DNA from 3 places in the Jeotgalicoccus nanhaiensis genome. Region 2 is predicted to be linked to each of the others. Evidence: riboswitches for the same ligand, from Rfam matches in the RefSeq annotation. Region 2 holds a riboswitch; each other region holds the start of a gene.

Region 1 (10,359 bases), on a different contig from region 2:
CGATTTTCCTGTTTGTAATGCCGCTTATCGTACCGCTCAGTTACGATAATATGCTGCTGTATTATCTGCTCGTCAGCATACTTATTCCTCTGTCAATTTACGATTTTGATACGCTCCTTATTCCCGTTCATATGCTGATGCTGCTTTTCGTTTCCGGCTTATATTTAACCGGTTTTGAATATATGGATGTACGGATTGATCTTTTAACCGTGGTGATCCTCCATATTTTCTATATGCTGTTTAAGGAAAAAATCGGCTACGGCGATATTCAGCTGCTTTCCGTACTGGCAGTAATAACACCCTTTGATTTTTTTATCTTCACCTTTTTATTCACATATATAATCGGCGGAATTTCGATTATCATTCTGGATTTGTTTCAGACTTCGCGTATTACTAAGGTGCCCTTAGTCCCCTTCATCGCTGCAAGCTTAATCACGACATTTTATCTGTACGCTGATTTTATCGATATATACTATGGAGGATTTTAATGACTGGAGAACTGCTTATAAGAGAAATGCATGATTCCGATAAACCCCGGGAACGTTTAATTAATTACGGCCCGGATAAATTAACGAATCAGGAACTGTTGGCCATATTAATCAACACAGGTAACCGGAATGAATCAAGCATCAGCTTAGCGAGTAAAATATTAAAGAATTTGCAGTCCATCAGAGAACTGAGAGATGTAACTTATGAAGAGCTGACTGCTATTAACGGCATCGGCAGGGCGAAAGCTGTTACTATACTTGCTTTTATAGAACTCGCTGTCAGAATGCATACCCATTCGAGGGAAGAAGATAAGTATATCCGGTCTCCGAAAGACGTGACGGATATATTGATGGAGAAAATCAGGTATTACAATCAGGAACATTTTATCGTGCTGTATTTAACGACCAAAAATATGGTCATAGAAGAAAAAACCTTGTTCATCGGTTCGCTGAACACAAGTATTGTGCATCCGCGGGAAATATTTCGGGAAGCTGTCAAACGCAGCGCTGCAGCTTTTGTCTGTGTCCATAATCATCCGAGCGGAGACCCGACACCGTCAGAAGAAGATATCGAAGTCACAAAAAGACTGCGTGAATGCGGTGATTTGATAGGAGTGGATTTTCTGGATCATATTATTATCGGTGACGGCAAGTATGTTTCTCTGAAAGAAATGAATTATATATAATGGGGGCTTAGTATGGGACTGGATATGTATTTACTGCTGGAAGATATTGAGACAGGAGAAATTATAGAGTACAGCTACTACAGAAAATTTAATGCGCTGCAGGGATACTTTGAACAAAATTATAATATTTCAAACCCGGGGAAAATTCTCTTAAAAGAAAATATTATTTCAGATTTATATCTCAGGCTGAATGAAATCCGCTATTCTCCTGAAAAAGCCAACTTGCTGCTGCCGTCATATCCGGGGCCATTTTTCGGCAGTTATGAGTATGACAGACTGTACCATTCTTATATCAATCAGGCAGCTATGGATTTCTATCATGCGAAGTTTATCGATTATAAAAAGTACAGCTTATATTATGCCTCGGACTGGTGAAAATATAATTTTATAAATAAGCATAAGGGAACTGGCAGTCAGTCTCCCTTATGCTTATTAGTAATTTCGCTGATAAATATGACAGTAGGCATAACGATGCCGAGAAAGCCTTCAAAGAGCGAGATGTAACGAATCGGGCCGATGGGATTCAAGTCTCCGTACCCAATAGACAGGAGAGTTACTCCGCTGTAGTAAATCATTTCAGCAAAGTTATGATCCTTCATCACAGACCCCTGATTGCTGTCAATTAGTATCGGCGAAGAAAATGACATAATATAGTAAATGACAGCAAAGATTAAAGTCAAGGAAATCATAACGGTAAAGATATAAAGGTAAAGCGGCCATTGCAGCGCAAAGTTATGAGTATCTTTCATCTCGCCTTTCTTCTTTGCGAAAACCCCGATTTGAAAAAGGAAAAACAAGATGAAAATGGTTAAAATCGCATGAGACATGAAAACCCTCCTGATAGATTTTATCAGTGTAAATATTCTTTATTTCCCTGTAGAGCAGATGATAAAACCTGTCAGCAATGTTCGGACTCATGATCAGAAGAAAATGAATAATTAATCGTATATAATATTTTTGCCCTGCTTAGCCAGTTCTTCCAGTGAAGACAGCATATGATTAATCTGTTCTTCTGTATGCCTCTCCCATGAACCCAGCTCTGCAACTATCTTAAGCGGAAAACGTGACCGGTAAGAACGGGTCGGGTTGCCGGGAAATCTTTTATCTGTCAAATTCGGATCATTTTCAAATTCACCTGTCGGTTCTACGATGTAAATTCTTTCTTTATGGTCAGATAACGCCAATTCAGCTCCCCATTTAGCAGCTTCTAATGTTGCAGTGAAATAAATATAATTAGATTTTTTGTTCTGGAAATTAGACCTGTAATCAGGTTCCAGAAACTCCCCAATATTTAATGCTGCTTTTGTACCGTGAAAAAATGGACCTTGATCTAAGATATCTTTATTATCCTTCATTGCTGCATGCACCTCTCATTATTTAATTGATAACTAACAGTATAACTGGCAGAACAGTGGAAATGCAGTCTGTTAAGTTCAAAAATATATATGTATAATAAAAACGAAGAGGATTTAAATTATATTTTAAAGCGGAGGAATTTATATGCAGTACGCAGAACTTAACAATGGTTTAAAAATGCCGATTGAAGGCTACGGTGTTTTCCAAGTTGACCCGAAAGAAACAGAACGCTGTGTGCTCGATGCACTTGAGACCGGTTACCGCAGCCTAGATACTGCAGCGACCTACGGTAATGAAGAAGGCGTTGGTAAGGCAATTAAAAAGAGCGGAGTAGTCCGTGAAGAAATTTTCCTGACTAGCAAGCTGTGGGTTGCCGACCAGGGATACGACAAAGCTAAAAAAGCATTTGAAAAAACTTTGGACAAGTTAGGAACAGACTACCTTGATTTGTATTTAATACATCAGCCGCTCGGAGATTATTACGGCTCATGGCGTGCTATGGAAGAACTTTATAAAGAAGGTAAAATTAAAGCAATCGGTGTGTCGAACTTTGATTCAACACGTCTCGTAGATTTAATAATTAATAATGAAGTCGTTCCGGCAGTAAATCAGATTGAGCTTCATCCTTTCCTGCAACAAAAAGAAGCTCAAAAAGTAATGCAAGAGTACGGAGTGAAAGTTGAATCATGGGGACCGCTCGCTGAAGCGAAACATGATATTCTAAAAGATGAAATGTTGAAGAAAATCGCGGATAAATATAATAAGACTGTTGCTCAGGTTATTTTAAGATGGCATCTTGAGCAGGGGATTATCATTATTCCAAAATCGGTTCGCAAAGAACGCATGGAAGAAAATCTTGATGTTCATGATTTTTCACTTGATAAAGCTGATATGGAAGAAATTGCAGCTCTTGACGGCAAATATCCGCGGATTGTCGATTATAATATTATGGACATTGTGACAGGCATGAATTCCTCGAAAACACCGGAATAATATCTGCCATTGAGCTTCTGTGTATTAAGTTACGATTGTTATAAATCAATTTACAGATAGGGGCGGTAGAATGATTAATTTAAAAACTGAAATCTGTGATGTTTTAAATATTAAATATCCAATTATCCAGGCGGGAATGGCTGGGGGAGCAACAACGCCGGAACTGATTGCGGAAGTGAGCAAGGCTGGCGGTCTCGGCACACTGGGAGCTGCATATATGAAGCCGGAAGATATCAGGCAGGCAATTAACGATATTAGAAAATTAACAGATAAACCGTTTGCTGTGAATTTATTTTGTGTGGACAATTCTGCAGACCTGGATGCTGAAAAGAAAGAAGCAGTGATGACTGAACTGCTTAAAATTGGCAAGGATCTTGATGTGAGCGAAGCGGATATTCAGTTTAATACAACTGATTATTTTAATGAGCAGTTTAGAATATTAATAGAAGAAAAAGTACCGGTAATCAGTACAGCTTTCGGTCTCCTCTCGGAAGATAAAGTAAAAGAAGCTAAAGACGCAGGCATGAAAATTACGGCGATGATAACGACAGTTGAAGAAGCTGTACTTGCCGAAAAGAGCGGTGCAGATATTATTGTTGCTCAGGGCTCAGATGCAGGCGGTCACAGAGGAACTTTTGATTTAACCCGTCATGAAAATGGAGCAGATATCGGGACATTTTCTTTAGTCCCTCAGGTCAGAGATAAAGTGAATATCCCCGTAGCTGCAGCAGGTGGAGTTAATGACAGCAGAAGCCTCGCAGCTGCACTTGTTCTCGGGGCTGCAGGTGTTCAGATAGGCACACGATTTTTATCGAGTGAAGAAGCGGGTATTCACAGAGCTTATAAAGAAAAAATATTCGAGAGCCGGGAAGAAGACACAGTGATTACAAGAGCATTTTCAGGGCGGCCTGCCCGCGGTATAATTAACAAATTTATAAAAAACTTTACTGCAGAGCCGCTGCCATATCCGTATCAGAACTCTGCAACGAAAAGTGTCAGAAGCGCCGCAGCTGTATATAGTGACAGCGAGTATATGTCACTCTGGGCAGGACAGAACCTGCGTCCCGTTGTAAAGGAGCAGCCGGCAGCTGAAATAGTAGAAGAAATTGTGGATGGTGCGGAGAAGATAATAGGGTAAGTACGTTGTTGAATTGACAAAGTACATGAAGCGACTTGTAAGTACGTTGTTAAATTGACAACGTCCGTAGGCTGCTCCAATCCTACTTTCTTTCAATCAACCAGCATATATAAAAAGCAGCCGCATAATATGCAGCTGCTTTGATTAATGTTTACAGTAATCCGATCAGCATTCCGCCGATAGCGCCGGTTACTACAATAACCCACGGCGGAAGTTTGAAGTAGACCAGCATCACGAAGAGGATTGCTGCCAATGCGAAGTGAACCGGCTCGAGTATAGAACTTGTCCAGATTGGTGTGTAAAGTGCCGAAATTAAAATTCCAATTACTGCAGCGTTAACGCCCATAACTGCGCCTTTAACTTTTTCGTTATTACGGAGCATATCCCAGAAGGGCAAGGCTCCTAATATTAAGAGGAAAGCGGGAAGGAAGATTGCCGCAGTTGCAACAAGTCCGCCAATCCAGCCGTTCATTACTGTTCCGAGATAAGCGGCGAAAGTGAATAATGGGCCAGGTACAGCCTGCGTTGCACCATAGCCTGCAAGAAATTCTTCTGCAGAAATCCATCCCATTGGAACGAGTTCCTGCTCTAAAAGCGGAAGTACAACATGTCCACCACCGAATACAAGCGAGCCTGACCGGTAGAAACTGTCTACTACTGCGATCCAGTAAGAGCCTGTCAGCTCACGGAAGGCCGGCAGCGCAAATAGCAGTACGAAAAATAGTGCTAAACAGACAGCGGAAAAACTTTTCCTGATAGGGAAAGTCGCCGCTTTTTTATTATCATCTGCTTCATGATTTTTAAAAAGAATAAAACCGATGACCCCTGCAATCAGAATGACACCGACTTGTGTAAACACCGATTGAAAGAGCAGAGTCGCGACCAGTGCAAAGAGTGCGATTACTTTTCTTTCTATATCCGGTGTGAGATTTTTACTCATTCCCAGAATGGCGTGGAGTACGATAACAACGGCAACAATTTTCAAACCGTGTATCCAGCCTGCTTCGCTGATATCGAAAGTTGTCATCAGGGAAGCAAAAATCATCAATACTATAACAGAGGGCAGGGTAAAACCGATAAATGATGTCAGCCCGCCGAGTACACCGCCTCGCATTACGCCGACACCGATACCGACCTGGCTCGATGCAGGTCCCGGCAGGAATTGTGAAAGTGCCACTAAATCCGCATAGCTTTTTTCACTCATCCACTTTTTTCTTTCAACATATTCAGCATGAAAATAACCGAGATGAGCTGTCGGACCGCCAAAGGATGTCAATCCGAGTCTAGTCGATACCAAAAATATTTCTAACAATATTCTGAGTTTGTTCATTAATTTCTCCTAGGTATGTAGTCTTATGTAAAAGATAACATGTATTTTAAACAGCTGCATTTATTTTTACAATCCTTAACATTATCCTGTGATATAATTATTCCTTGAAACTATAATGGAAATTCAACAGGAGTGTCGTTATGTCAGACCAGCAGATTTTAACTGTGATTTTCGGGTCCGTAGGACTTTTTATGATTTTAATATCACTGATAATTTATGTTTTCGGAGTCGCAGTAAAAAAACGAAAATGTACAGCAGAAACGACAGGGAAGGTTGTCGATAAAGTGCAGGGCAGCGATAATAACCTTTATCCGGTTATTGAATATGAAGCAGGCGGCGTCATTTACAGAAGAAAGAAAAATGTGACCGCTCACGGGTCGATTAACAATGGTTACCCGATAGGATATGAACTGATTGTCTTGTACGACCCGGAAAAACCAAAGCGCTGTTTAATCGGCGGCACAAAGATACAGACAGTAGCGGCGTCTATTCCCGCGATTATCGGTCTGGTCTTCTTCACAGTCGGCGTAGTAATATTTTTATTTTAATATAAGTTCAGGCAGGGATTTTAAATGAAAAAAAGAGAAAAGAGTGCAATGACTGCACAAAATATAAGCAGAAAATTAAGATGTCCGCTTTGTCATGAACCTGTGGAAGTGAGAGAGCTGAAAAGTCTGGTCTGCGTCAATAATCACACTTTTGATTTCGCCAAGCAGGGTTATGTAAATATTCTTAAAAAACCTGTGGATACTCAGTATGATGATGCATTATTTGAGGCACGTCAAAAAATAATCTGTGATGAAAAATTATATGAACCGGTACACGATAAAATTGCAGATATAATAATAAACCATTCAGCAGAAGATTCGCTGCTGTTTGATGCGGGTTCCGGCGAAGGGTCTCATTTGCAGACGATACTTGATAAAGTAAATACAGAAACATTGACGGGTATCGGCCTGGACATTTCAAAAGAGGGTATCTTAATGGCGGCGAAAAATTACGGAAATCCATTGTGGATTGTTGGAGATCTTGCGAACCCGCCGCTTAGTGACAAGTCCTGCAAATTTATACTGAATTTTTTATCGCCTGCAAATTACTCTGAATTTAAAAGAATTTTAGCTGCAGACGGTATAATTATAAAAGTAATCCCGGGCAGCGCTTATTTAAAAGAACTCCGCAGGGAATTGTTCAGCGGTACAGACGGGAAAGAATATGAAAACAATGATACACTTGAATTAATGAAGAAGAATGTTAAGCTTGTGAAAGAAGAACGGATAACTTATACGAAATTTCTTGACGCTGCTGCACTGAAAGATTTAATCTCCATGACACCGCTCGGCTGGCATGCAGATACAGCGCAGATAGAAAGATTTGCGGATAAGGGAAATAAAGAAATTACGGTGGATATGCATATTATCCTTGCAGCTGCCGAAAATTAAATTGAAACATTTCCGCATATATTTCAGTTAATAGTTTGCTATTTTAAAGATAATAGTCGATAATTACACTAAAGAGAGAAAATTATATGGAAATATTACTGTGTTTATTACAAACACGTTACAAAGTAAAAGAAATTCGCTCATGGGCTTGAAAAGTTCTGAACATTAAAATATAATGAGAATATATTAAGAAATACATAACAGAACGCACAAACAAAAGTTAAAGCTATACTCTTCATATCATTAACTAAGTCGTTCTTCGATAGTGCCTTTGGCCTAGATATCATATTATATTATTTATCTGTTAGGGAGACTTTTGATCTCCCTTTTTTTGTTGCCTTTTTTAAGGCTATTTAAACACTAAGAAGGTGAACATATTATGAACAGTGATGAATTGCACAGCTATGCCCGTAAATTTCTCGCTGAAAATTTCGGACTCACACTCGAAATTCCAATTAGAATATCAAAAAGAATGAAATCTAAGCTCGGCGCGTTTCAAATAAAATATCAGAAGCAGCAGGTTGTTTCGAAAGAAATTGTTATGTCCCACACTTTTCTCGTTAATAACTCCAGGGAAATCATTCTCGATGTGCTGTATCATGAATGCGTTCATTATGCACTCTACACATTAAAAAAACCTTACAGAGATTCGGATCGCGAATTTACGGAGACGCTGGAACACCTCGGCATTGCTAAAACCCGGAGCTATAAATACAAGGGACAGGCCTATTTATATGAGTGCAGAAAATGCAGCTACCAGTTTACGAAAAGGGTCAAAGGCTACAATAAAAGGTATATATGCAGACACTGCCGCGGCAGGTTTACATATAAAGGTACTGTTTCAGCAGGCTGATTAGAAATTATTAAAAATTGTTTGACAATTAATTCTGGTTAGACTAGTATGAAATACAATTAAATAAGAAATTATCCAGAGAGACGGAGGGATCAGGCCCTGTGAAGTCTCAGCAGCAGGCTTTTAAGTACTGTGCTAATTCCTGCAGGCAGAGGCTTGGAAGATAATCACACATCGCCATTTGTCTATTTAGATAAATGGCTTTTTTATTACATAGAGGAGGGAATACATGAGCATACAGCTGAATAACGTTTCAAAAACGTATCATTTAAAGGGTAGAAGTGTTGAGGCATTAAAACCGACATCCCTGAAGGTCGAAACCGGTGAAATTTACGGCTTAATCGGCTATTCCGGGGCCGGGAAAAGTACTCTTTTAAGACTGATTAATCTGCTTGAGAAACCTTCGGCAGGTTCTGTCATCGTTGGAGAAGACAATCTTACCGAACTGACACCAAAGGCTCTCAGGATTCGCCGGCAGAAAATCGGCATGATTTTCCAGCAGTTTAACTTAATCGAGTCAAAGACAGTGTATGAAAATATAGAATTTGTACTGAAAGCAAGCAAATACAGTAAAAAAGATGTGCCAGCAAGAATTGAAGAGTTACTGAAACTCGTTGGTTTAAACGATAAATCATCTATCAATGCATCAAATTTAAGCGGCGGGCAAAAACAGCGTGTCGGTATCGCTAGAGCACTTGCCAATAACCCGGATATTCTCTTATGTGACGAAGCGACGAGTGCGCTTGATCCGGATACGACGAAAAGTATTTTAAACCTGCTGAAAAATATTAACAAAACTCTCGGTATTACCATTGTGATTATTACTCACGAAATGGAAGTTATTAAAGAAATTGCAGACCGTGTAGGCGTAATGTCCGGCGGTGAAATTATTGAAAGCGGCGAAACATACAGCGTGTTCAGTCATCCTAAAGAAAAAATTACGAAAGATTTCGTTCAGGAGATATATAACTTTGAAACCCCGCCGCAAATTAAAGAAACGCCGGATAATCAAGTTATTACCATTCAATTTTTAAGTGAAAACGCCGAGGAGAATTATTTAAATCAGCTGTACAGGAATTTTGATTTGAATATAAGCATTCTCAACGGAAGAATTGAATATATTAAAGAAAAACCGCTCGGTTTTTTAATGTTCCAAGTATCCGGAAATGCTCAGGAAATAGAACGTCTTAAAACACATATCGATAAAACACCGGGAATCGAAAGGGTGGGTTACATTGGATAATTTCAGCCAGCTTTGGCCATTGCTGTACCGTGCTTTGCTCGAGACAGCGCTGATGGTTTCTATTTCAATATTTTTTGCAGTGTTAATCGGACTGCCGCTCGGTATTCTGCTTTACATTACGCAGCATCCGCTGCTGTTTAAAATTAAACCTTTAAACAGCGTGCTCGGATGGTTTGTGAATATTATCAGGTCGTTTCCTTTTATTATTCTGATTGTGGCGATTATGCCGTTTGCGACCTGGCTCGTTAATGCTTCACACGGTCCGGTTTTTGCAAGTGTTGCTCTGTCAATTGCAGCAGTGCCGCTGTTTGCACGTCTCGTTGAATCCAGTTTTAACAGTGTAAAAGACGGTGTGATCGAAGCGAGTATTGCAGGCGGTGCCCCGCTTTATTTAATCGTTACGGATGTGCTGCTGCCGGAAGCCAAGAAAAGCATCGCGCAGGCTATCACACTGACGATAATTTCAATTATCGCCTTCAGTGCAACTGCGGGTGTCGTAGGCGGAGGCGGGGTCGGTGACCTTGCAATCCGTTACGGCTATTACCGCTACGACACGCTGACGATGATTGTGACAGTAGTCGTCCTCGTTGTTATCGTGCAGATTGTCCAGTGGGCTGGAGACTTTATCTCTAACAGAACGGAGGAGAAATAATGCGCGGAATTATAATATTTTTAATTGGCACTTTAGCCGTTATTATAGGCACTAGCATTCTTCTGTATGAAGACGAGGGTGAAGTGATTACCATTGGTGCATCGAGCGGACCATTTGCAGATATGGCATCTTTTGCCTTAAAACCCGTCTTGGAAGAGAACAGTTATACGGTCGAAATCGT
Region 2 (10,359 bases):
TCCGAAACCTTCCCCTGAGGTTTCGGACTTTTTTCGTTTTTGCATATGTCTAATTTACTTTATCTGGGGTATTATAAGTGTAAGAATAATTTCTTATTCGGGAGGATAACTATGATTACATTTTACGAATACCCTAAATGCACGACTTGCCGCAAGGGCAAAAAGTTTTTAGCAGATAATAATCTGGAGTTTACTGAAATTGATATGGTTAAGCATGTACCGGCTAAAGATACGCTGAAAGGTATCCTCGACAAATCGTCGCATTCAATTGATGACTTTTTTAACAAGCGGGGCACTAAATTTAAAGAGCTCGGATTAAAAGAACGTCTTCATGATTTGAGTGAAGAAGAGAAACTGGAACTGCTCGCAAGTGACGGCATGCTGATTAAGCGGCCGATGGTTGTACTTGATGATGATGTGTTATTAGGTTTTAAAGAAGAAACTTATAAAAATGCATTATTGAATTAATTCACTTGCCTAAAGTATGGCAATTGTGCAACAATAAGTATGATAAGTTAAAAGGGAGGTTTTAGCGTGTCATTACCACAAGATTTAAAGTACAGCGAAGATCATGAGTGGATTATAGTTGAAGGAAATACTGTAACAATCGGTATTACTGACTTTGCACAGTCTGAACTTGGAGATATCGTATTTGTCGAACTTCCAGAAGAAGGCGACGACATCTCTACAGGTGATTCTTTCGGCAGCGTGGAATCAGTGAAAACTGTTTCTGAATTATATGCACCGGTTTCCGGTTCTATAGTTGCTGTTAACGAAGAGCTTGAGGACAGTCCGGAACTTGTTAACGAAAATCCATACGAAGGTGCTTGGATGCTGAAAGTTGAACTTTCAGATGAAAGCGAATTAGATAACCTTCTTGATGCTGCTGGTTACCAGGCAGTAATCGAGAAATAATAACTTAGCTCTGGACTTTTGTCCGGAGTTTTTTTAAAACCTATATTTATTGCTTAAAGTGAATTTATATTAAAAATTTAACTAAGGGTGATACGGATGAATCTTTCTGATAAAGTACTCATTGTTGAGGGAAAAACGGATAAGCGCAGATTGGAAGAAGTGCTGGTGGAACCTGTACAGATAATTTGCACCTTCGGTACGATGGGTATTTCAAAACTGGATGAGATTATTGATCAGCTTGGCGATTCTCAAATATTCATTTTATCCGATGCGGATAAGGAAGGAAGAAAAATTCGTAAATGGTTTAAAAAACATCTTAGTGAAAGTACTCATATTTATATAGATCCCAAATTCGGGGAAGTCGGACGCTGTCCGCATGACTACCTTGCAAACCTCTTGCTCAGACACGGTTTTTATGTAGATACGAGCCTAATAATGAAAGGTAAGTTTTATCGTGAAGGAAACAATTTCAACGGAAAATATATTAAAGAATATACAGGATAGAGAGTATTATATTATTTTCGGCTATGCAACGATGTGCAAAACATGCGATATCTCAGAAACGATGCTCAGCGTCGCTGCTTCTGCAAGAGAAATCAGCTATGAACGCATCAACTTAAATTTTTATAAAACACTGATAGATAAATATCAGATTCGTTCTGCGCCAGCACTGCTGCTGTTTAAAAACGGCAAACTTGTCAGGGAAGTCTACGCATTTCAATCTGTTACTTATTTAAACGAAGTTCTGGAAGAATTTCTGATTGACTAATAAAGAATAGTCTGATAATATGAATTTCAATCAAATATTAACTCTTATCAAGAGTGGTGGAGGGATGTGCCCTTAGAAGCCACGGCAACCGTCATCGTGACAAGGTGCCAAATCACTGGATTAATATCCTCAGATGAGAGGCGTAATGAACGTTTAAAAGCCTACTCATTTTTGGAGTAGGTTTTTTTAATTGTTCTCCTGGAAAGGGAAGGGATTTATATATAATGATAGATATTAGTAATGTGACTAAAATATTTAAAACTAAAAATCAAAATATAACGGCAGTAGATAATGTCGGTCTGAATGTGAAGAAAGGTGAAATTTTTGGAGTTATCGGCTACTCGGGCGCCGGCAAATCCACGCTGATTCGTCTCTTGAATGGACTGGAGCAGCCGACGGAAGGGACTGTTACAGTAACCGGTGATGAAATCAGCGGCATGACGATGAAAGAACTGCGGCAAAAACGTCAAAAAGTATCGATGATATTTCAGCATTTTAACCTGCTCTGGTCACGAACAGTCGCTGAAAATATCAGCTTTCCGCTGGAAATCGCAGGTGTACCTAAAAAAGAACGGCAGCTGCGTGTTTCGGAACTGATAAGGCTGGTTGGTCTGGAAGGCCGCGAAAACAACTACCCGAGTGAGCTGTCCGGCGGCCAGAAACAGCGCGTCGGCATTGCGAGAGCGCTGTCGAATGAACCACAGGTTCTGCTGTGCGATGAAGCGACCAGTGCTCTGGATCCTGAAACGACAGATGAAGTGCTTGACCTGCTCGTCGATATTACGAAAAAGATGAACTTGACCATCGTGCTGATTACGCACGAAATGCATGTTATCAGAAAAATATGCGACCGGGCAGCTGTCATGGAAAACGGTAAAGTAGTGGAAGTGGGGCCAGTTATCGAACTGTTCCAGAATCCTCAGTCAAATGTAACGAAACGTTTCGTTAAGGATGATATTTCGGATGATGACCACGCAGTAGCCATGGAAGAAATAAAAGAAGCTTTCCCGACTTCAACTATCGTTAAGCTGACATTTGTCGGCACCCGCACAAAATCGCCGATTGTCTCTCAAGTTATCCGGAATTACGGTCTTGATGTAAATATCCTGTCAGGAAATATTAAGCAGACGAATCAGGAATCATACGGTCATCTTTATATCGCCCTCGATATTAATCAGGAAACACTGGAACAAATTACTGCAGAGTTTAAAAAACACGATGTCACGCTGGAGGTTGAAAGTAAATGAATGAATTTCTGACAGCATTTAAAGAAATGTTCGCCTTCGAAAACGTGAAATGGGATGCAGTTTTAGAAGCGACTTACGAAACAATTTATATGACCGTGATAGCAACTGCACTGGCCTTCCTGATCGGGCTGATACTCGGTATTATTTTATTCTTATCGAATAAAAGTCATAACGGTGTGTCAAAACCGGTTTACGGCGCAACATCATTTATTGTTAACCTCTTCAGAGCAATACCATTTATCATTTTAATTATTTTAATTATGCCGTTCACAAAAGCAATTATGGGAACGGTAATGGGTTCAAATGGTGCGCTTCCTGCACTGATTATCGGTGCAGCGCCCTTCTTTGCCCGTCTCGTTGAAATCGGTCTGAAGGAAATCGACAAGGGTGTTATTGAAGCGGCTGAATCGATGGGAGCGAACACGTGGACTATCATTTGGAAAGTGCTGATTCCGGAATCGCTGCCTGCTCTCATTTCCGGTATCACGGTGACATCAATTATGCTTGTCGGCTCTACTGCAATCGCCGGAGTTATCGGTGCGGGAGGTCTTGGTAACCTCGCCTATATGGTCGGCTTCACAAGAAACCAGCCGGATGTCACACTCGTTGCAACTGTAGTAATTCTGATCATCGTTTTTATCATCCAGATTATTGGAGATACTCTGTCTAAAGCAGTCGATAAACGCTGATCTAACAATAAAAACTATAATGAAAAGAGGCTATTACATGAAGAAGATTTTTGGTATTGTCACTCTGTTTGCACTCGTATTAGTTTTAGCAGCATGCGGTAACGGTTCGGACTCAGAAGAAAGTGCTGAAGGAGAGGCGGCTGAAATCTCAGTTGCGGCATCACCTGCACCGCACGCTGAAATTTTAGAAAGAGCAGCTGATATTTTAGCTGAAGAAGATATCACAGTTAACGTGGAAATCGTTAACGATTACACTACGCCTAACAGATTGCTTGCTGATGAAGAAGTGGACGCTAATTTCTTCCAGCACACACCTTACTTAGATGGTGAAACTGAATCGCACGGTTATGATTTAACAAGCATCGGCAACGTACATATCGAGCCAATGGCAGTATATTCAAACGATTATGATTCACTGGAAGATATTCCTGACGGGTCGACAATTTTAGTGTCGAATAACCCTGCTGAAGAAGGACGTTTTCTGTCATTCTTCGTAAATGCAGGTCTGGTTGAAATCGAAGAAGGCATCGAAATCCAGGATGCGACATTTGATGATATAACAGAAAACCCGCACAATTTTGAGTTCGATAACAATACAGCACCTGAGCTGCTGGTAAGCATGTACGAAAATAACGAGGCGCCGGCAGTAATTATCAACGCTAACTTCGCGATCGACGGGGGCTTAAGCCCGGTTGACGATTCAATTGCTGTAGAAGAAGGAGACTCGCCATACGCTAACCTTATCGCTGTAAGAGCAGGCGATGAAGAACGTCCGGAACTGCAAAGATTAATCGAAGTATTGCAATCGGAAGAAATGGTTCAGTTCATTGAAGAAGAATACGACGGCACTATTATTCCAGCTGAATAAGAACGATGCTTCAAAAAGCACTCCTCTGTGAGTGCTTTTTTGATTTCTACGAAAAGAACTGTCTATCCAAAATGACTTTAAAAAACAAGCCTGAAATGACCAGTCTCAATCAGTCATTTCAGGCTTGTTTTATATCGTCAGCACAATCATCAATATAAATAAGGTGATTAGATATATCAGTGAATATTTTAAATTAATATTTGCCCAGCGCTCTTTATTATCAGTCTGCAATCCTTTCACAGACAGGAAAATCCATACTAAAGTCAGAATCAACGAGACGGTAAAGAATATCCAGCCGAATGTTCCAAGCAGGATAAACGGCACAGGCACGAGGGCGATAACGTAATACAGGTTTTGTCTGATCGTCGCATCGACTCCGATAACGACCGGAAGCATCGGCACGCCGGCTCTTGTATAGTCAGCGAGGCGTTTAACAGCGATAGCTAGCGTATGCGGAATTTGCCAGATAATTAATATGTAGAATAAGGCAATCGGGACAACATGAGCAGCGGGGGCAATTACAGCCCAGCCGATCAGCGGCGTAAATGCACCGGAGATACTGCCTATTATCGTATTAATTGTGTACCGGCGTTTCGACCAGAATGTATACAGGACGACGTAGAAGAACCAGCCTAAAAATGAATATACTGCTGCTTCGATTGTTGTTATCAGCATGAGAGCCAGTCCGATTACTGTCGTTGCGACCGCAGCAATCAGTACACCTTTTAAAGGAAATGAGCCGGTAACGGTCGGACGCTGCTGAGTACGGTCCATTTTTTTATCAAGATCGTATTCAAACCAGTTATTGAACATCAGTGCACCGGAAATAACGAGGGTGCTGCCGGCCATCGTTAAAATAAAAAGCACCCAGTGATCGGTAAAGTTTTCGCCGTTAAAGTACAAAGCGAGCCAGTAAGCTGTAAATACGGGCAGTACATTGGCAGCGAGGACCTTACCTTTTAATAAGTATTTTATATCGATCAGCAAATTTATAAATTTTGACGGACTGCGTGTTGAAGTATTATGTGTATTCAAAAAAATTCCCTCACAAGTGTTATAATCAATACAGTATATTATATCAGTACAGACTTATTCGCGAAATGCGGGAATAGATAAATTATGTGAACGAAAAGATGTTTCTGCAGTCATAGTACAGGGTATAAATAAAATTAACCGGAGGAGGAGAGTTTTAATGGAGAATAATGAACAGCCTTACAGCAATATAGTCCATAACGGTTTTGACAAAACACTGGTTATTATCACCTATGTGCTAATGTTTTTTACCGCCGTTATCGGTCCGTTAATTGTCTGGGTAATTAAAAAAGATGATGATCCTGCAACGGAAGTTGCCTTGCGAAATTTAGTGAACTTCGGTATTTCCTATACAATTTATTTAATTATTGCGGGCTTAACGGCGATAATACTCATCGGTTATATACTGACACCGATTATTACCGTGGCATTTTATATATTTATTATTATCGGGATTGTTAAATCATCGGACGGTGAGATTTACAAAGCGCCGTTTACGATTGATTTTATAAAGTAAAACCCCTTTGCCAGACAGCAGAAGCTGTCTGGTTTTTTGTCTGATAAATTGCACAGATAATAGAGTAATGGTAAAATTAAAGTGTATTTTAACTTGAAGATAGACGGGAGGAACTAATATGAATGACTTTGATAATTCACCGAGAACCGGTTTCGACAGCACGCTGGTTTTAGTTTCCTATATCGTATCGCTATTTACTGCAGTAGTCGGTCCGCTAATAATCTGGGTACTGAAAAAAGATGATGATCCGCTTACCTCAGATGCACTCCGTCACGTTGCAAATTTCGGATTATCATATACAATTTACATGTTTGCTGCATGGCTGACATCAATCATTCTGATTGGACTTGTACTCGGTCCGATAGTAACGATTGCATTTTACGTATTTGCGATTATCGGAATCGTTAAAGCTGTTAATGGAGAGGTCTATAAACCGCCGTTTACAATCGATATTTTCAAATAGACAAAAGTAGATAAAATACTTCTAAATGATAGAATAGTCATTTAGAAGTGTTTTTATTTTTTTGACGTCAAGACTCATATTAAGAAGCTGAACCCTTTAAACTGCGCGCTTTTTGGGGTATAATATATAGGTGTTGCAAGGAGTCTGGTACTTTGACTATAGATTAGAATTATTATAAACTATAAGAGTATTAGAAAATCTTAAATTTCAATTGGAGGATTAGACATGGCATCTGTTTTAGAAATTAAGAATCTACACGTTGAAATAGACGGTAAAGAAATATTAAAGGGTGTTGATTTAACACTTAAGCAGGGTGAAATCCACGCTGTAATGGGACCAAATGGTACTGGTAAGTCTACACTTGCACAAGCTATCATGGGTCACCCGAGTTATGACGTTACAGAAGGTGAAGTTCTTCTTGACGGTGAAAACATTCTTGAAATGGAAGTAGACGAGCGTGCTCAAGCTGGTTTATTCCTCGGTATGCAGTATCCATCAGAAATCTCTGGTGTAACTAACTCTGACTTCCTTCGTTCTGCAATTAATGCACAGCGTGAAGAGGGCGACGAGATTAACTTAATGCAGTTCATTAAGAAATTAGATAAAAACATGGAATACCTTGAAATGGATCCGGATATGGCTACACGTTACCTTAACGAAGGATTCTCAGGCGGAGAGAAGAAACGTAACGAAATTCTTCAGTTAATGATGCTCGAGCCTAAATTCGGTATTTTAGATGAGATTGACTCCGGTCTTGACATCGATGCTCTCAGAGTTGTATCTGAAGGTATCAACAAGCTTCGCGGCCAGGAATTCGGTTCTTTAATCATCACTCACTACCAGCGTTTACTTAACTACATTACACCTGACGTTGTTCACGTAATGATGAGAGGTAAAGTAGTTAAATCAGGCGGGAAAGAACTTGCTGAACGCCTTGAGTCTGAAGGTTACGACTGGATTAAAGAAGAACTTGGCATTGACGACGAAACTGTCACTGAAGACAAATAAGACGGGAGGATCACTATGGCTACTGAATTAAATGCATTCGAACTGAACAAGGAAGAGATTATTGCCGCTGCAAATAACAGAGGCGAATCTGAGTTCCTGCTCGGTAAAAGAAAAGAAGCAGTAGAACAATTTGATAGTCTTGACATGATTAAACCTGACAAGACTAAGGTAGACAAATGGGATTTCTTTAACGTAACTTCACCAGTTGTTGAGAGCAGTACTTACAACTCTCTTGACGAACTGCCGGAAGCTGTTAAAGGATTAATTGACCTGGATAACAGTAAAAATATATATGTACAGCACAACAACACACCAGCTTACCTTCGTTTAGATGAAAAATTGAAAGCAAAAGGTGTTATTGCTGAAAACATCATCGACGCAGCAAATAATCATCCTGAACTTCTTGAGAAGTACTTTATGACTGAAGGCGTTAAAATTGATGAGAACAAACTAACGGCATATCACGCTGCATTATTAAACGGCGGTATTTTCATTTATGTGCCTAAAGATGTCCACATTGAAGACCCGATTCAGATGGTAGTACTCCACGACGACAAAGATGCTTCATTATTCAACCACGTTCTGATTGTTGCAGATGAAGGTTCTGAAGTAACTTACGTTGAGAACTACTTTACCAACCTTGAATCGTCAACTGAAAAAATTAATATCGTCTCAGAAGTTATCGCGTTAAATAACTCTAAAATCACTTACGGCTCTGTAGATTTCCTGCCGAAAGAAATGACTGGTTATGTTAACCGACGCGGTGTTGCAGCAGATGATGCAAATATCGACTGGGCTTTAGGGCTGATGAACGATTCAAATATCATTTACGACAACACAACTTATCTGAACGGAGACCGTTCTGAATCAGATCTTAAGATTGTAACTGTAGGCCGCGGTGAAACGAAAGCGAACTTCACTACGCAGATTATTCATTACGGTAAAGATTCAAACGCTCACATTCTTAAGCACGGTGTTATGAAAGACAGCGCTACTAGTATCTTTAATGGTATCGGCTACATTAAGCATGGTGCTACAAGAGCTGACGCACAGCAGGAATCACGTATTCTGATGCTGAGTGAAAAAGCGCGCGGTGATGCTAACCCGATTCTTCTTATTGACGAAGACGACGTTACAGCAGGGCACGCAGCTTCAGTCGGCCGTGTTGATGATCTGCAGCTCTTCTACCTGATGAGCCGCGGTATCGCGAAGAAAGAAGCAGAACGTCTTGTAATTCATGGTTTCTTAGATCCGGTAGTTAAAGCATTGCCTATCGAATCTGTCAGAAAACAACTCAAAGAGATTATCGAGCTTAAGGTACTATCTTAAGGAAGGGAGGGCTCTGACGAATGGATATACAAAAAATCCGTCAGGATTTCCCGATACTTGGTGAACAGGTAAACGGAAAAGACCTCATATATCTAGATACATCAGCAACGAGTCAGACACCATTAAAAGTAATCGAGGCTATGAACGATTATTACAGAGAGTATAACTCAAACGTTCACCGCGGTGTGCATACACTCGGAACGAAAGCGACAGATGCGTATGAAAAAGCGCGTATGAAAGTACGCAGTTTTATCAATGCAAAACGCTTTGAAGAAATCGTTTATACGCGCGGAACTACGGCGGCAATTAATTTGGTTGCCCGCAGCTTCGGCGATTTGGTTATTGAAGAAGGCGATGAAATCGTCGTTAACGAAATGGAACACCACGCTAACATCGTCCCCTGGCAGCAGCTTGCCAAGCGAAAAGGTGCGGAACTTGTCTTTATTCCCCTGGAAGAAGACGGAACGATAGCGCTTGACAACGTGGAAAAAGCGATGAGCGACAAAACAAAAATCGTTGCGATTACACATGTATCAAATGTACTCGGCACGATTAATGATATTAAATCGATTGCTGAAATAGCCCATGCTCACAATGCGTATATTTCTGTTGACGGTGCACAGGCTGTACCTCATATGGCAGTTGACGTGCAGGACTTGGACGTCGACTTCTACGCATTCAGCGGACACAAAATGCTCGGACCGACAGGTATCGGTATTTTATACGGCAAAGCTGAGTTGCTTGATAAAATGGAGCCGATTGAATACGGTGGAGATATGATCGATTATGTTTATAAAACCGAATCGACATGGACGGATCTTCCTGTGAAGTTTGAAGCGGGAACGCCGATGATTGCCGAAGCTGTCGGTTTGAATGCAGCAATCGATTATATTACCGAACTCGGCCTCGATAATATTTATCAGCATGAGAAAGAGCTTGTTCGCTATGCTTATGACAAAATGTCTGCAATCGAAGGAATTGAAATATATGGTCCCGGCAAGGACAACCGTGCAGGACTTATCACTTTCAATCTTAAAGGCGTACACCCTCACGACCTCGCAACTGCGCTGGACTCAGAAGGAATTGCTGTTCGCGCCGGTCATCACTGCGCTCAGCCGCTGATGAAATGGTGCAAGGCATCGTCGACAGCAAGAGCAAGTTTTTATATATACAACACGATTGAAGAAATCGACCAATTTATTGAAAGTCTGGAAAAAACGAAGGAGTTTTTCTCGTATGAATTTTAACAACCTGAATCAGCTGTATCGCTCAGTTATTATGGACCACTACAAAAATCCCCGGAATAAGGGTGTAATTGAAGATGGTTCGATGACAGTTGAAATGAATAACCCGACTTGCGGTGATGAGATTCAGCTCACATTGAACGTTGAAGAGGGCATCATTAAAGATGTTAAGTTCCAAGGGGAAGGCTGCTCAATTTCCATGTCCAGCGCATCTATGATGACAGAAGCTATCATGAATCAGCCTGCAGACAAAGCGTTAGAAATGGCTGCTGAGTTTT
Region 3 (10,359 bases), on a different contig from region 2:
TCTGCAGTTGTCTTCAGTCTTTCCTGCCTGTACCACAGCGTCTTAACAGCTTTCTTCAGTTTAAAGAACTCATATGTTTTTATTACCAGGGAAATAATTATAATTAAAATCATTACAGTGATAAAAAGATAGAGCAGTTGAATAATAATCACCTTTCTCTCAGATCTCTGATTAGATATTAATAATTTTATCATTAATATAAATATATACGAAATTATTACTGCAAAGTTATAAATCAAATAAGATATTTATAAACTGTCCAACTATTCCGGATAGTTGATTTTATATATAACCGCCGTGTTCCTTGTGATATATTAGGTTAGATATTTATGGACGAGGAGGAATTGGACATGGCGCTGTTTGGAACTATCGTAGATGCTCTGGCTATTATTTTAGGCAGCTTCATCGGTTTGTTTTGGAGAAACATTAATGAAAATATGAAATCAACCATTCTCCAGGCATTGTCTATTACCGTACTCGTCATCGGAATTGATATGGCCTTAGAAGCCAACAGTATACTTATTATCGTTGTTGCGAGCTTGGCTCTTGGTTCCATGCTGGGTGAAAAATGGGAAATTGAAGATAAAATGAATCACTTCGGCATCTGGCTCGAAACAAAAACCGGAGCAACAGAAGGCGGAGCTGCTGCTGCCTTTGTTACCGCCACATTAGTGTATGTCGTCGGAGCAGTCAGCATTATCGGTGCTCTCGACAGCGGGCTCAGAAATGATCACACCGTACTGCTGACAAAAGCTTTAATCGACGGTGTGCTCGCTATTTTCCTGACATCCACGATGGGTATCGGCATTATGTTCTCAGCCATCTCTGTCTTTCTGTTTCAGGGAGCCATCGCCTTGTCAGCCTCTCAAATCAACCGCTTCATCCAGCCTGATTTGATGGATGATATTATTATCGCGATTACAGGCACCGGCGGTGTAATGATTATTGCGATTGGAATCAGACTGCTCGGTCTGATGAATATAAGAGTTGCGAATATGCTGCCTGCGATATTATTTGCAGTACTGTTCGTAGTCATTCAGTATTACTGGGAAACAATCAGTTTGTTCTTTGTACAGATGTTTTAGTCTATGGGAGTGGCGCACTATGGAAAACGAACTGCTTAAGGTATTTGATTCAGAAGGGACATTAAAAGGGACAGCTTCAAGGGCTGAAGTACACAAAAGAGGTCTTTGGCATGAAACATTTCATTGCTGGTTCCTGAGTAAAGAAGATGGCAGAATCTTCATCCACTTTCAGCTTCGAAGTCCTGACAAGAAAAACTTTGCAAATATGTTAGATATTACAGCAGCGGGTCATTTAAGTTCTGACGAAAGCGTTAAAGATGGTGTCCGGGAAATTAAAGAAGAACTAGGTATTAGTCTTACACTAAACGATTTAATTTATACAGGTTCAGTACAGGATGAAATTATTATTGATGATTTTATCGACAGAGAACTATGCCATGTATTTATATATAAAATTCCGGAAAATACCACACCTGATTATGTATTTATGGATGACGAAGTATCTGATATTTTCAAAATTGAATTGCCTGTGTTTGAAAAACTGTGAACTGAAGAAATATACTCGATTAATATTAACGGTAAAATGATTAACAGAGATAATTTTGTTCCGCATGAAAACAGCTATATAAACTTTGTTATGAATAGTATCAAACAGTATGCTCTGTAATTCATTTAAAATTAATTTCAGATTCCGTGTTGACATTAATTCTGCTGTGCCCTATAGTTAGTTTAAATTAAATAATCAAATAACTTATTTTCTTATCAAGAGAGATGGAGGGACTGGCCCTGTGAAATCTCGGCAACAGACTTAATGTACTGTGCCAAATCCTGTAGCATCATGCTAAAAGATGAGAAGAGCGAATATACATCGGCCTCTTCTTATATTTTAAGAAGAGGTTATTTTCTTTTTCAGGAATGTATATCTGGTTTTTTTAAAAAACACCGGTTATATACTGGTGTATTTTTATTACATTTTTTAATTCCTACTATTTAACTATGTTTAAGGAGCGTTTTTAATGATTGAGTTTATCGATGTAGATAAAACGTATCCAGGCAGCGAAACACCGGTTCATGCTCTGGATAATATTAATTTCAAAGTCGATGCCGGAGAAATATACGGTGTCGTCGGATACAGCGGCGCAGGCAAAAGTACTTTGATCCGTTGTGTCAACCAGCTGGAAAGTGTTTCAGAAGGGAAAGTTATTGTCGACGGTAAAGATTTAACTGCACTCACACCGTCAGAACTGAGAGTAACAAAAAAACGAATCGGTATGATTTTTCAGCATTTTAATCTTTTAAATTCAAAAACGATATATACGAATGTTGCTATGCCGCTAATTTTAAATAAGACACCGAAAAATGAAATCAAAGCGCGTGTTAGTGAACTGCTTGATTTTGTCGGCCTGTCGGATAAAGCGTCACAGTATCCTGACCAGCTGTCCGGAGGACAAAAACAGCGTGTCGGTATTGCGCGGGCACTTGCAACCAACCCGTCAATTCTGCTGTGTGATGAAGCAACGTCTGCACTGGATCCGCAGACAACAGAGTCCATCCTCGAACTCCTTAGAAAGATTAATAAGGAATACAATATTACAATCTTGCTGATTACTCACGAAATGTCCGTTATCCGGGATGTCTGCCATAAAGTTGCAGTAATGGAGAACGGTAAAATTATTGAACGCGGCTCTGTCTTCGATGTTTTTTCTAACCCTGAAACAGAAACCGGCAGACGGTTTGTTAATACAGTGATGCAGACAGAGCTGCCGAATTACGTGCAGGATCTGGTGCAGGAAAGCGACGGTCAGCATATTTACAGAATCAATTTCATTAATCAGCTCGCAGTGAAACCGTACCTATCACAAATCAGCAAGCTTTACGATTTAGATGTGAATGTGCTGTTCGGCAATATTACCGAGCTTCAGGGTATACCGTTTGGCAATTTAATCGTTCAGTTCGACGGTTCAGCCCCTGAACTCGAAAAAGCATTACTTTATTTAGAAGAAAACAATATTCATTACAGTGAGGTGAATACATATGCTGGTTAGCTGGAATACAATACTGGGGGCATTTTTAGAAACCGTGCAGATGGTCAGTATTTCGTTTATTTTCTCGATTATACTCGGGCTGCCGCTCGGCATTCTGTTATACGTCACTAGACCCGGCCAGATTTTAGAAAATAAAGCTGTCTTTACAGTGCTGAATGCAGTGATTAATGTCTTCAGATCACTGCCGTTCATCATCCTGCTTGTGGCAATAATTCCGGTTACGAAATTTATCGTAGGAACTTCTATCGGAACCGAAGCTGCGATTGTACCGATGGTTTTCTTTGCCGGACCTTATATCTCAAGGCTCGTGGAGAGTTCTCTGCTTGAAGTCGACGAAGGAGTACTGGAAGCGGCCGACGCTATGGGAGCAACACCGATGCAGACAATTATAAAATTCGTTCTTCCGGAAGCTCTCGGTTCTCTCATTGTAAATTTCACTATTTCCATTATCGGATTAGTCGGTGCATCTGCCATGGCCGGTACGGTTGGAGGCGGCGGCATCGGCGACCTGGCAATCACATACGGTTATCAGAGATTCGATACGATCACAATGCTGATTACAGTCATCATATTAATTATTATGGTGCAGGGTCTGCAGTCAGCAGGCAACAAACTCGCGAGAGTTGTAAGAAGAAGATAATAACAGGAGGATATAAATTATGAAAAAAGTCATTTTATTTACCAGTTTGCTTTTAATAGGGATTGTGCTTTCAGCCTGCGGTGACGGCGGTAAAGAAAAAGTCACTATCGGCATCAGTGGAACAGACACAGCAGTATGGGATTATGTAGCAGAGAAAGCTGCAGAAGAGGATATTGAAATCGAGATTGTCTCATTTAATGATTATGTACAGCCTAATACTGCACTTGCTGACGGCGAAATAGACTTAAACTCATTTCAGACTGTCGCGTATTTTGATGAATTTATCGAAGAAAGAAATCTGGATTTAGTTCCGATTGCCACAACGAATCTTGCCCCGATGGGCATTTACTCTGACTCACTGACAGACGTTAATGACATTCCGGACGGCGGCACAATCGCACTGCCGAATGATGTATCTAACCAGGGACGTGCTCTGATGCTGCTTGAGGATGCTGGTTTAATTACGCTCGTCGAAGATTATAACGGCCTCGATTCAATTGAAAATGCAATCGTTGACAATCCGAATGATTATCAGTTTGAAGAAGTCGCACCGGCACAAATTCCACGTGCCTTAGGAGATGTAGATCTCGGTGTTATTAATAACGGAATTGCCAAAGATGCAAATCTGCACCCGATTAACGACTCTATTTACCGCGAAGATGACACAGCAACTGATTATGTAAATATCATCGCTGCTAATAATGAAGATGCGGAAAATGAAACATATAACAGAATTGCTGAACTTTATCAGGAAGAAGATACTGCTGAATTTATTGAAGAAGAATATGACGGTGCTTTAATCCCGACAGTACTTGAATTAAATGACATCGGCTGGTAAAACAAATAAGCTCCCTTAATTGGGAGCTTTTAATTTACATTGATTCGATAAAGACTTCTTCCGTTTCACTTTGAGGATTAAACGTTATATCTTCACTGATATTCTGTTTCATAAATGAATCGTACATCTGTTTTGCCACAGGTTCATTGAAGTCTTCCGTAAAATTATAATGCACATCGATTTCATTATCGTTTGGACTGATTGTACCGGCAAGATAGGCGATGATGCCTTCTTCTGTGCACAGTGTTAAATACTTTACGTTTTCAAGCTGCAGCTGCTGTTCAAAGTCCGGTATTGCTTCCGGTTCGATATTTTTAATTTCCATCAAAAAACTCCTCCCGGTATTTTTATTCTTTTACCCTTTTTCACGGGAAACAATCCTCTGTTTTCATAGTAAATATGTCTGAATTTATAGATAATTATAAAAGTCATCTGTATACTGATTTATATAAACTTAAAAATGAGGGATATATATGCGTTTTGAAACGAAAGCAATCCATGCCGGCAGACAAGTCGACCCGGTCACGGGGGCAGTGACAACACCAATCCACTTGTCTACTACATACGAACGGTCTGCTGACGGTTCTTATACTGACGGTTTTATGTACAGCCGCGGCGATAACCCGAACCGCCGTTCTTTAGAAGAATGTCTGACCGCGCTTGAACAAGGACATGATTGCGTAACTTTTTCATCCGGGATGGCTGCAATTTCAGCAATCATGGAAGTTCTGCCTGAAGATAAACCCCGGAGAATTATTCTGCCGGATGATATGTATTTCGGTGTGCTCACTTTACTTGAAGAAACTGATCTAGGCAAAAGCTTTGATATTACTGCAGTGGATATGACAAATCTTGACCAGCTGAGGCAGGCAGTGGAAAGCAAAGCAACGGGTATAGTCTGGATTGAAACACCGTCAAATCCGCAAATTAAAGTTACTGACATTGCTGAAGTCGTAAAAATAGCTGAAAAAGCAGGAGCAGTGACTGTTGTGGACAATACAACCGCAACACCTGTGCTTCAAAACCCGCTTCTTCTGGGTGCAGATTTTTCACTTCATTCGGTCACCAAGTATATCGGCGGACACAGCGACTTATTACTCGGCGCTGTTGTCGCAAAAGAAGACAGTCCGATGCTTAACCGTCTTAGAACATGGCAGCACGCGAAAGGTGCAGTACCGTCATCATTTGACTGCTGGCTGGCACTGCGCGGGGTACAGTCTTTATCTGCAAGAATGTCTGTACACTGTTCAAATGCTAAAGTAATCGCTGAATTTTTAAGCCAGCACAAAAAAGTTGAAGCTGTACATTACCCCGGCCTCCCGAGTCATCCGGGGCACAGCATCGCAGCAGAACAAATGAGCGATTTCGGCGGCTTGATGTCATTTCAGGTCAAAGGAAATGATTCCGATGCACTTCAAATAGCCAATACAGTTAAAATCTTCACACAGGCCACCAGTCTCGGCGGCACACACAGCTATATAGAGCATAGGGCCTCAGTAGAACAGGAACTGACGAAAGCACCGGCTAATTTGCTGCGCTTATCAATCGGTCTTGAAAATGTAAAAGATTTAACGGAAGATTTAGAATGGGCATTGTCGGAAATATAAATCATAAGAATAAATTATATTATGAGTAACCTCTGTGTAAACGGGAATATTTCCAATAACACGGAGGTGTTCTCATGAGGAAGCACTATAAATTAGTTATTCTCGGCGGAGGGACCGGCGGCATTTCAACCGCAAGCCGCATACTCTCTAAAAAGAAAGATTTAAAAGATGATGTTTTAATTATAGAACCGGATGACTATCATTATTTCCAGCCTGCATGGCCGCTCGTCGGCAGCGGTGATGAAAAGCTGGATTCAACCTGGAAACCGATGAAAAAAGTTATACCGAAGGGAGCATGCTGGCTTCAGGCAGCAGTAAAAAATGTAGACCCTGTTAAACGTGAAGTAACGGCTGATGATACCCTCATCAGTTATGATTTTTTAATCGTCGCTCTCGGTATCGAACTTAACTACGATGCCATTAAAGGCGCACGGGAATCACTCGGACACAATAGTGTATGTACTAACTATTTATATAATCTCGTCGAATACACCTACGAATCACTTAAAAATACAAAATCTGGCAACATCATCGTAACCAAGCCAGAAGCAAAAATTAAAGGCGGTGTTTCTGCGGAAAACTCGCTGTTTACAATGGATGATTTTATCAAACAGCAGGATCGTAACGTCGATATAATGTTCAGAAGCGGGCGGGAAGAACTGTTTGAAGTAAAGAAATATAACGACAGTTTAATTAGTCAAATGGAAGAAAAACACATCGATTACAAACTGAACGAAGAACTGATTGAAGTTAAAGGCAAACAGAAACAGGCTGTATTCAAAAATACGCATACTGGCGAAACACATACTATACCTTTTGAAATGCTCGTTATTACACCGCCGATGCATGGTCCTTCAGTTTTAAAAAAGTCCGGTCTGCTGAATCAAGAAGGCTGGGTAGACGTTGATAAACACACGATGATGCACAAAAAATATACTACTGTATTTTCTCTTGGCGATTCATCCAGCCTGCCGACAGTAAAAATGGGCGCTGCTGTCAGAAAACAGCTGCCGGTGCTGGTCGATAATCTGATTGAGCGTATGAATGATCAGGAACCCACTCATAAATACGACGGCAGAACAGCTTGTCCTATCGCCACTGAATACGGTGAACTGATTCTTGCGGAATTCGGTTATGACCGGAAGCCGAAAGAAACGACTTTCCTGAATCAGGCTGATGATAAAATGATTTTTTATCAGTTCAAAAAGAATATGCTGCCGATTATGTACTGGTATGCCTTATTGAAAGGTAAATCATAACTTAAGAAAAACGGCACTGCCGCCAGTTAGCTGCAGTGCCGTTTTGTCATTTAAAAGTAAGATTTTCAAGTCTGATATAACCCGCTGCATCAAGCTCGACATTGTCAAGCTGAGCTGTATTATACGCCAAAGTCATATTTGGATGAACTAAAGGTGCATACGGCACATCTTCACGAAGCATATTATGGATATTTGTATACTCTGCCAGTCTGTCCGCATCTTCTGTTGCACTGCGTGCATTTTCCAGTGCAGCATCAACATCTTCGTTCGTATAGAATGCTCTGTTGCCGCCAAAACCTCTATTAGTGCTGAGTGTCAGCGCAGATAACAGATAATCCGCATCGCCGGTAGACGCTGTGAAACTGAGCAGGAACATATCATGCTGCCCCTGTCCCAAGCGTTCCATAAATGTTGCCATTTCAAATTGTTCAATTGTAATATTGATATTCAGCTCTTTAAGCTGTTCCTGGATATATACTGCTGAATCGATTAAATCCTGGCTGTCGTTGACCCAGATAGTTGCATCGAAGCCGTCAGCATGATTCGACTCGCGAAGTGCAGCCTGTGCCTCGTCTATATCCTGGCTAATTTCGGGCAACTCCTCGTCGTAACCAAAAACACTTGAAGAGACCATACTGTTCGGAATGGCAGCCTGCCCATCATATATACCTTCTTTTAATTCCTCTCTGTCGATTGCAAAATCAATAGCCTGACGCACCTTCACATCATCGAAAGGTTCCTTTTCTGTATTGAATCCAAGATAGTTTGTTCTCAAGGACTCCGCTTCAACAAACTCTGTGCTGTCACTGCTTTGAACCCTGTCCATCATGGCCATATCTACAGGTGTGGTAATATTTATCCCGCCGGATTCCAATTCTGCCATCATCGAACCTGACTCAGGAATAATAACAAATGTCAGATTATCAATATTGCTTTCTCCTGCAAAATCTTCGAATCTTTCAAATTCTATATTCTGTCCAGGCGCTCTCGTTTTAAACTTAACATAGTTGGTTCCATCCGGATTTTCTGAAATATAAGTGCCGGTATGCTCGGCAATCTGGTCGGAAAGCTCTGTAAATTCTTGACCGCCTGCGTCGCGCATTTCGTAATACTCTTCCGCCGTTATTTCTAATCCCGCCTTGTCGATAGCATTTTGATAATCGGCATCAATACTTTCTTTACTCATAATACTCGCCGCTGTATGCGCTAAATTATCAGGCAGCGGGGCAAAAGGATATGAGGTAGTAATATTCAGCTCATAATCATTCACAATCTCAATATCCTCAATCATTTCAAAAAGGAACACAGTAGGAGCACTGATGCTCGGATCCTGCACACGTTCGAGCGATGCTTTTACATCTTCTGCAGTAAACTCAGAACCGTTATGAAACGTTACACCTTCAGCTAATTTAAAATTCCATGTAGTTTCGTCTGTCTGCTCCCATTCTGCAGCAAGGCCGGGCTTCCGGGACATATCAAGTTCCCGCGCGACAAGCGTCTGATACAAATAGCGTCTGATTTGTATCGCATTAACATCGTTAGTTCCATGAGGATCTATAGTCGATAAATCCTGGTCAAATCCAACAACGATATCGCCAGTTTTAGCTTCTTCAGCAGCTTCGTCTCCGTCTATCTCAGCAGCTTCATCATTAGAACATGCCGCAGCGAGCGATAAGAACACAAGTGCAAACAGTAAAAACAGCTTTTTAAACATAGCAGTACCCCCTAATATTATTAAATTTTATATCCCTTTAAAATAGTTTGAATATTTAAAATTATATAATGAAAAAGTTATAAATGCTATTTATATTTTAAGAGGACTCAGTTAAATCTTATAAAGGCAGTTCTGAATTGAAGGAATTATGTTCTGTGACCGGCTAAACTCGTTACTGAGACAATGAACACCGCTCTTTGACTGGCAAATTCCTGCAAGCACTAAAAAACCGGGACAAAATTGTCCCGGCTCGCTTTTATTTAAGTTCAAGCTCTTCTGATGACATTTTTCTGACTTTCTCAAGCAAGTCGCTGTCTTCAATTAGTGACTGTCCGTAAGAGGGTATCATTTCTTTTAATTTTGTTTCCCATTTTTCAGTGTATTCCGGGAAACTCTGTCTAAATACTTCGAGCACAACTGAAACTGACACTGATGCGCCTGGTGATTCACCCAGAAGAGCTATCACAGAGTTATCTTCTGAACTGACCACTTCTGTGCCAAACTGAATGAAACCTTTACCATGCTCTTTTGTATCTTTAATAACCTGTACCCGTTTACCCGCGATATGAATATCCCAGTCCTCGTCTTTCGCCTCAGGAACAAATCTTCTGAGTTCTTTCATTCTATCGGCTTTACGCATCAACACCTGCTGGATTGAATATTTCACCAGCGGAATATTTTTAGCACCTGCCGCTGCCATCGTCAGAAGATTATCCGCATTGATGGATTTAAAGAGATCCAGATTCGAACCATATTTTAAAAACTTCGGTCCTATGGCCGCAAAGGGTCCGAACAGCAGACTCTCCTGTCCCTGGATATAGCGTCTGTCTAAGTGAGGTACTGTCATTGGGGGTGTTCCGTATGGTTCTTTACCATAAACTTTAGCATTATGACGGCCGACCACCTCAGGATTGTTGCAGACTAAAAAAGCACCGCTGATTGGGAATCCGCCCAGATGTCTGCTTTCAGGTATTTTTGTTTTCTGCAGCAGAGGAATTGCATGTCCGCCCGCCCCGATGAAAATATAGTCTGCAGTGTGGTATTCAATTTTATCTTCCTCAAGATTGCGGATTTTAACTTCCCATCTCTTATTTTCCAGCTGTCTAAAATCTAAAACTTCATGACGGTAATAAACAGCAGCATTATCATGTTCATTAATATTGCGTGCCATTTTACGCGTTAATTCCCCAAAATTAACATCGGTACCGTCATCGATTTTACTTGCAGCTAC

What was found. Region 2 has a riboswitch for S-adenosylmethionine ahead of IR135_RS01615 (methionine ABC transporter ATP-binding protein). Riboswitches for the same ligand answer to the same signal wherever they lie in the genome.
Region 1: linked by a shared signal. The riboswitch ahead of IR135_RS02820 (methionine ABC transporter ATP-binding protein) and the one ahead of IR135_RS01615 (methionine ABC transporter ATP-binding protein) in region 2 are both predicted to bind S-adenosylmethionine.
Region 3: linked by a shared signal. The riboswitch ahead of IR135_RS05505 (methionine ABC transporter ATP-binding protein) and the one ahead of IR135_RS01615 (methionine ABC transporter ATP-binding protein) in region 2 are both predicted to bind S-adenosylmethionine.

The regions. Positions count from the first base shown of each region.
Region 1 covers NZ_JADGLW010000002.1:119,800-130,158, forward strand. The annotation lists gene IR135_RS02765 (prepilin peptidase) at 1-488, shown strand, start outside; gene radC (RadC family protein) at 488-1,174, shown strand; gene IR135_RS02775 (hypothetical protein) at 1,187-1,549, shown strand; gene IR135_RS02780 (ion channel) at 1,588-2,001, opposite strand; gene arr (NAD(+)--rifampin ADP-ribosyltransferase) at 2,113-2,529, opposite strand; gene IR135_RS02790 (aldo/keto reductase) at 2,675-3,523, shown strand; gene IR135_RS02795 (nitronate monooxygenase) at 3,564-4,661, shown strand; gene IR135_RS02800 (chromate transporter) at 4,813-5,991, opposite strand; gene IR135_RS02805 (DUF3592 domain-containing protein) at 6,132-6,539, shown strand; gene IR135_RS02810 (putative RNA methyltransferase) at 6,564-7,430, shown strand; gene IR135_RS02815 (SprT-like domain-containing protein) at 7,810-8,283, shown strand; SAM riboswitch class I at 8,352-8,453, shown strand; gene IR135_RS02820 (methionine ABC transporter ATP-binding protein) at 8,513-9,526, shown strand; gene IR135_RS02825 (methionine ABC transporter permease) at 9,579-10,178, shown strand; gene IR135_RS02830 (MetQ/NlpA family ABC transporter substrate-binding protein) at 10,178-10,359, shown strand, end outside.
Region 2 covers NZ_JADGLW010000001.1:332,171-342,529, reverse strand. The annotation lists gene IR135_RS01635 (Spx/MgsR family RNA polymerase-binding regulatory protein) at 112-468, shown strand; gene gcvH (glycine cleavage system protein GcvH) at 535-915, shown strand; gene IR135_RS01625 (toprim domain-containing protein) at 1,012-1,419, shown strand; gene IR135_RS01620 (thioredoxin domain-containing protein) at 1,370-1,684, shown strand; SAM riboswitch class I at 1,726-1,824, shown strand; gene IR135_RS01615 (methionine ABC transporter ATP-binding protein) at 1,909-2,931, shown strand; gene IR135_RS01610 (methionine ABC transporter permease) at 2,928-3,620, shown strand; gene IR135_RS01605 (MetQ/NlpA family ABC transporter substrate-binding protein) at 3,658-4,488, shown strand; gene cyoE (heme o synthase) at 4,618-5,523, opposite strand; gene IR135_RS01595 (DUF4870 domain-containing protein) at 5,681-6,037, shown strand; gene IR135_RS01590 (DUF4870 domain-containing protein) at 6,156-6,500, shown strand; gene sufC (Fe-S cluster assembly ATPase SufC) at 6,726-7,508, shown strand; gene sufD (Fe-S cluster assembly protein SufD) at 7,524-8,837, shown strand; gene IR135_RS01575 (aminotransferase class V-fold PLP-dependent enzyme) at 8,858-10,084, shown strand; gene sufU (Fe-S cluster assembly sulfur transfer protein SufU) at 10,074-10,359, shown strand, end outside.
Region 3 covers NZ_JADGLW010000003.1:186,131-196,489, reverse strand. The annotation lists gene IR135_RS11740 (MutS-related protein) at 1-152, opposite strand, end outside; gene IR135_RS05515 (DUF554 domain-containing protein) at 351-1,085, shown strand; gene IR135_RS05510 (NUDIX hydrolase) at 1,105-1,572, shown strand; SAM riboswitch class I at 1,782-1,880, shown strand; gene IR135_RS05505 (methionine ABC transporter ATP-binding protein) at 2,042-3,070, shown strand; gene IR135_RS05500 (methionine ABC transporter permease) at 3,060-3,710, shown strand; gene IR135_RS05495 (MetQ/NlpA family ABC transporter substrate-binding protein) at 3,730-4,548, shown strand; gene IR135_RS05490 (hypothetical protein) at 4,583-4,873, opposite strand; gene IR135_RS05485 (trans-sulfuration enzyme family protein) at 5,022-6,155, shown strand; gene IR135_RS05480 (NAD(P)/FAD-dependent oxidoreductase) at 6,230-7,414, shown strand; gene IR135_RS05475 (ABC transporter substrate-binding protein) at 7,461-9,128, opposite strand; gene mqo (malate dehydrogenase (quinone)) at 9,385-10,359, opposite strand, start outside.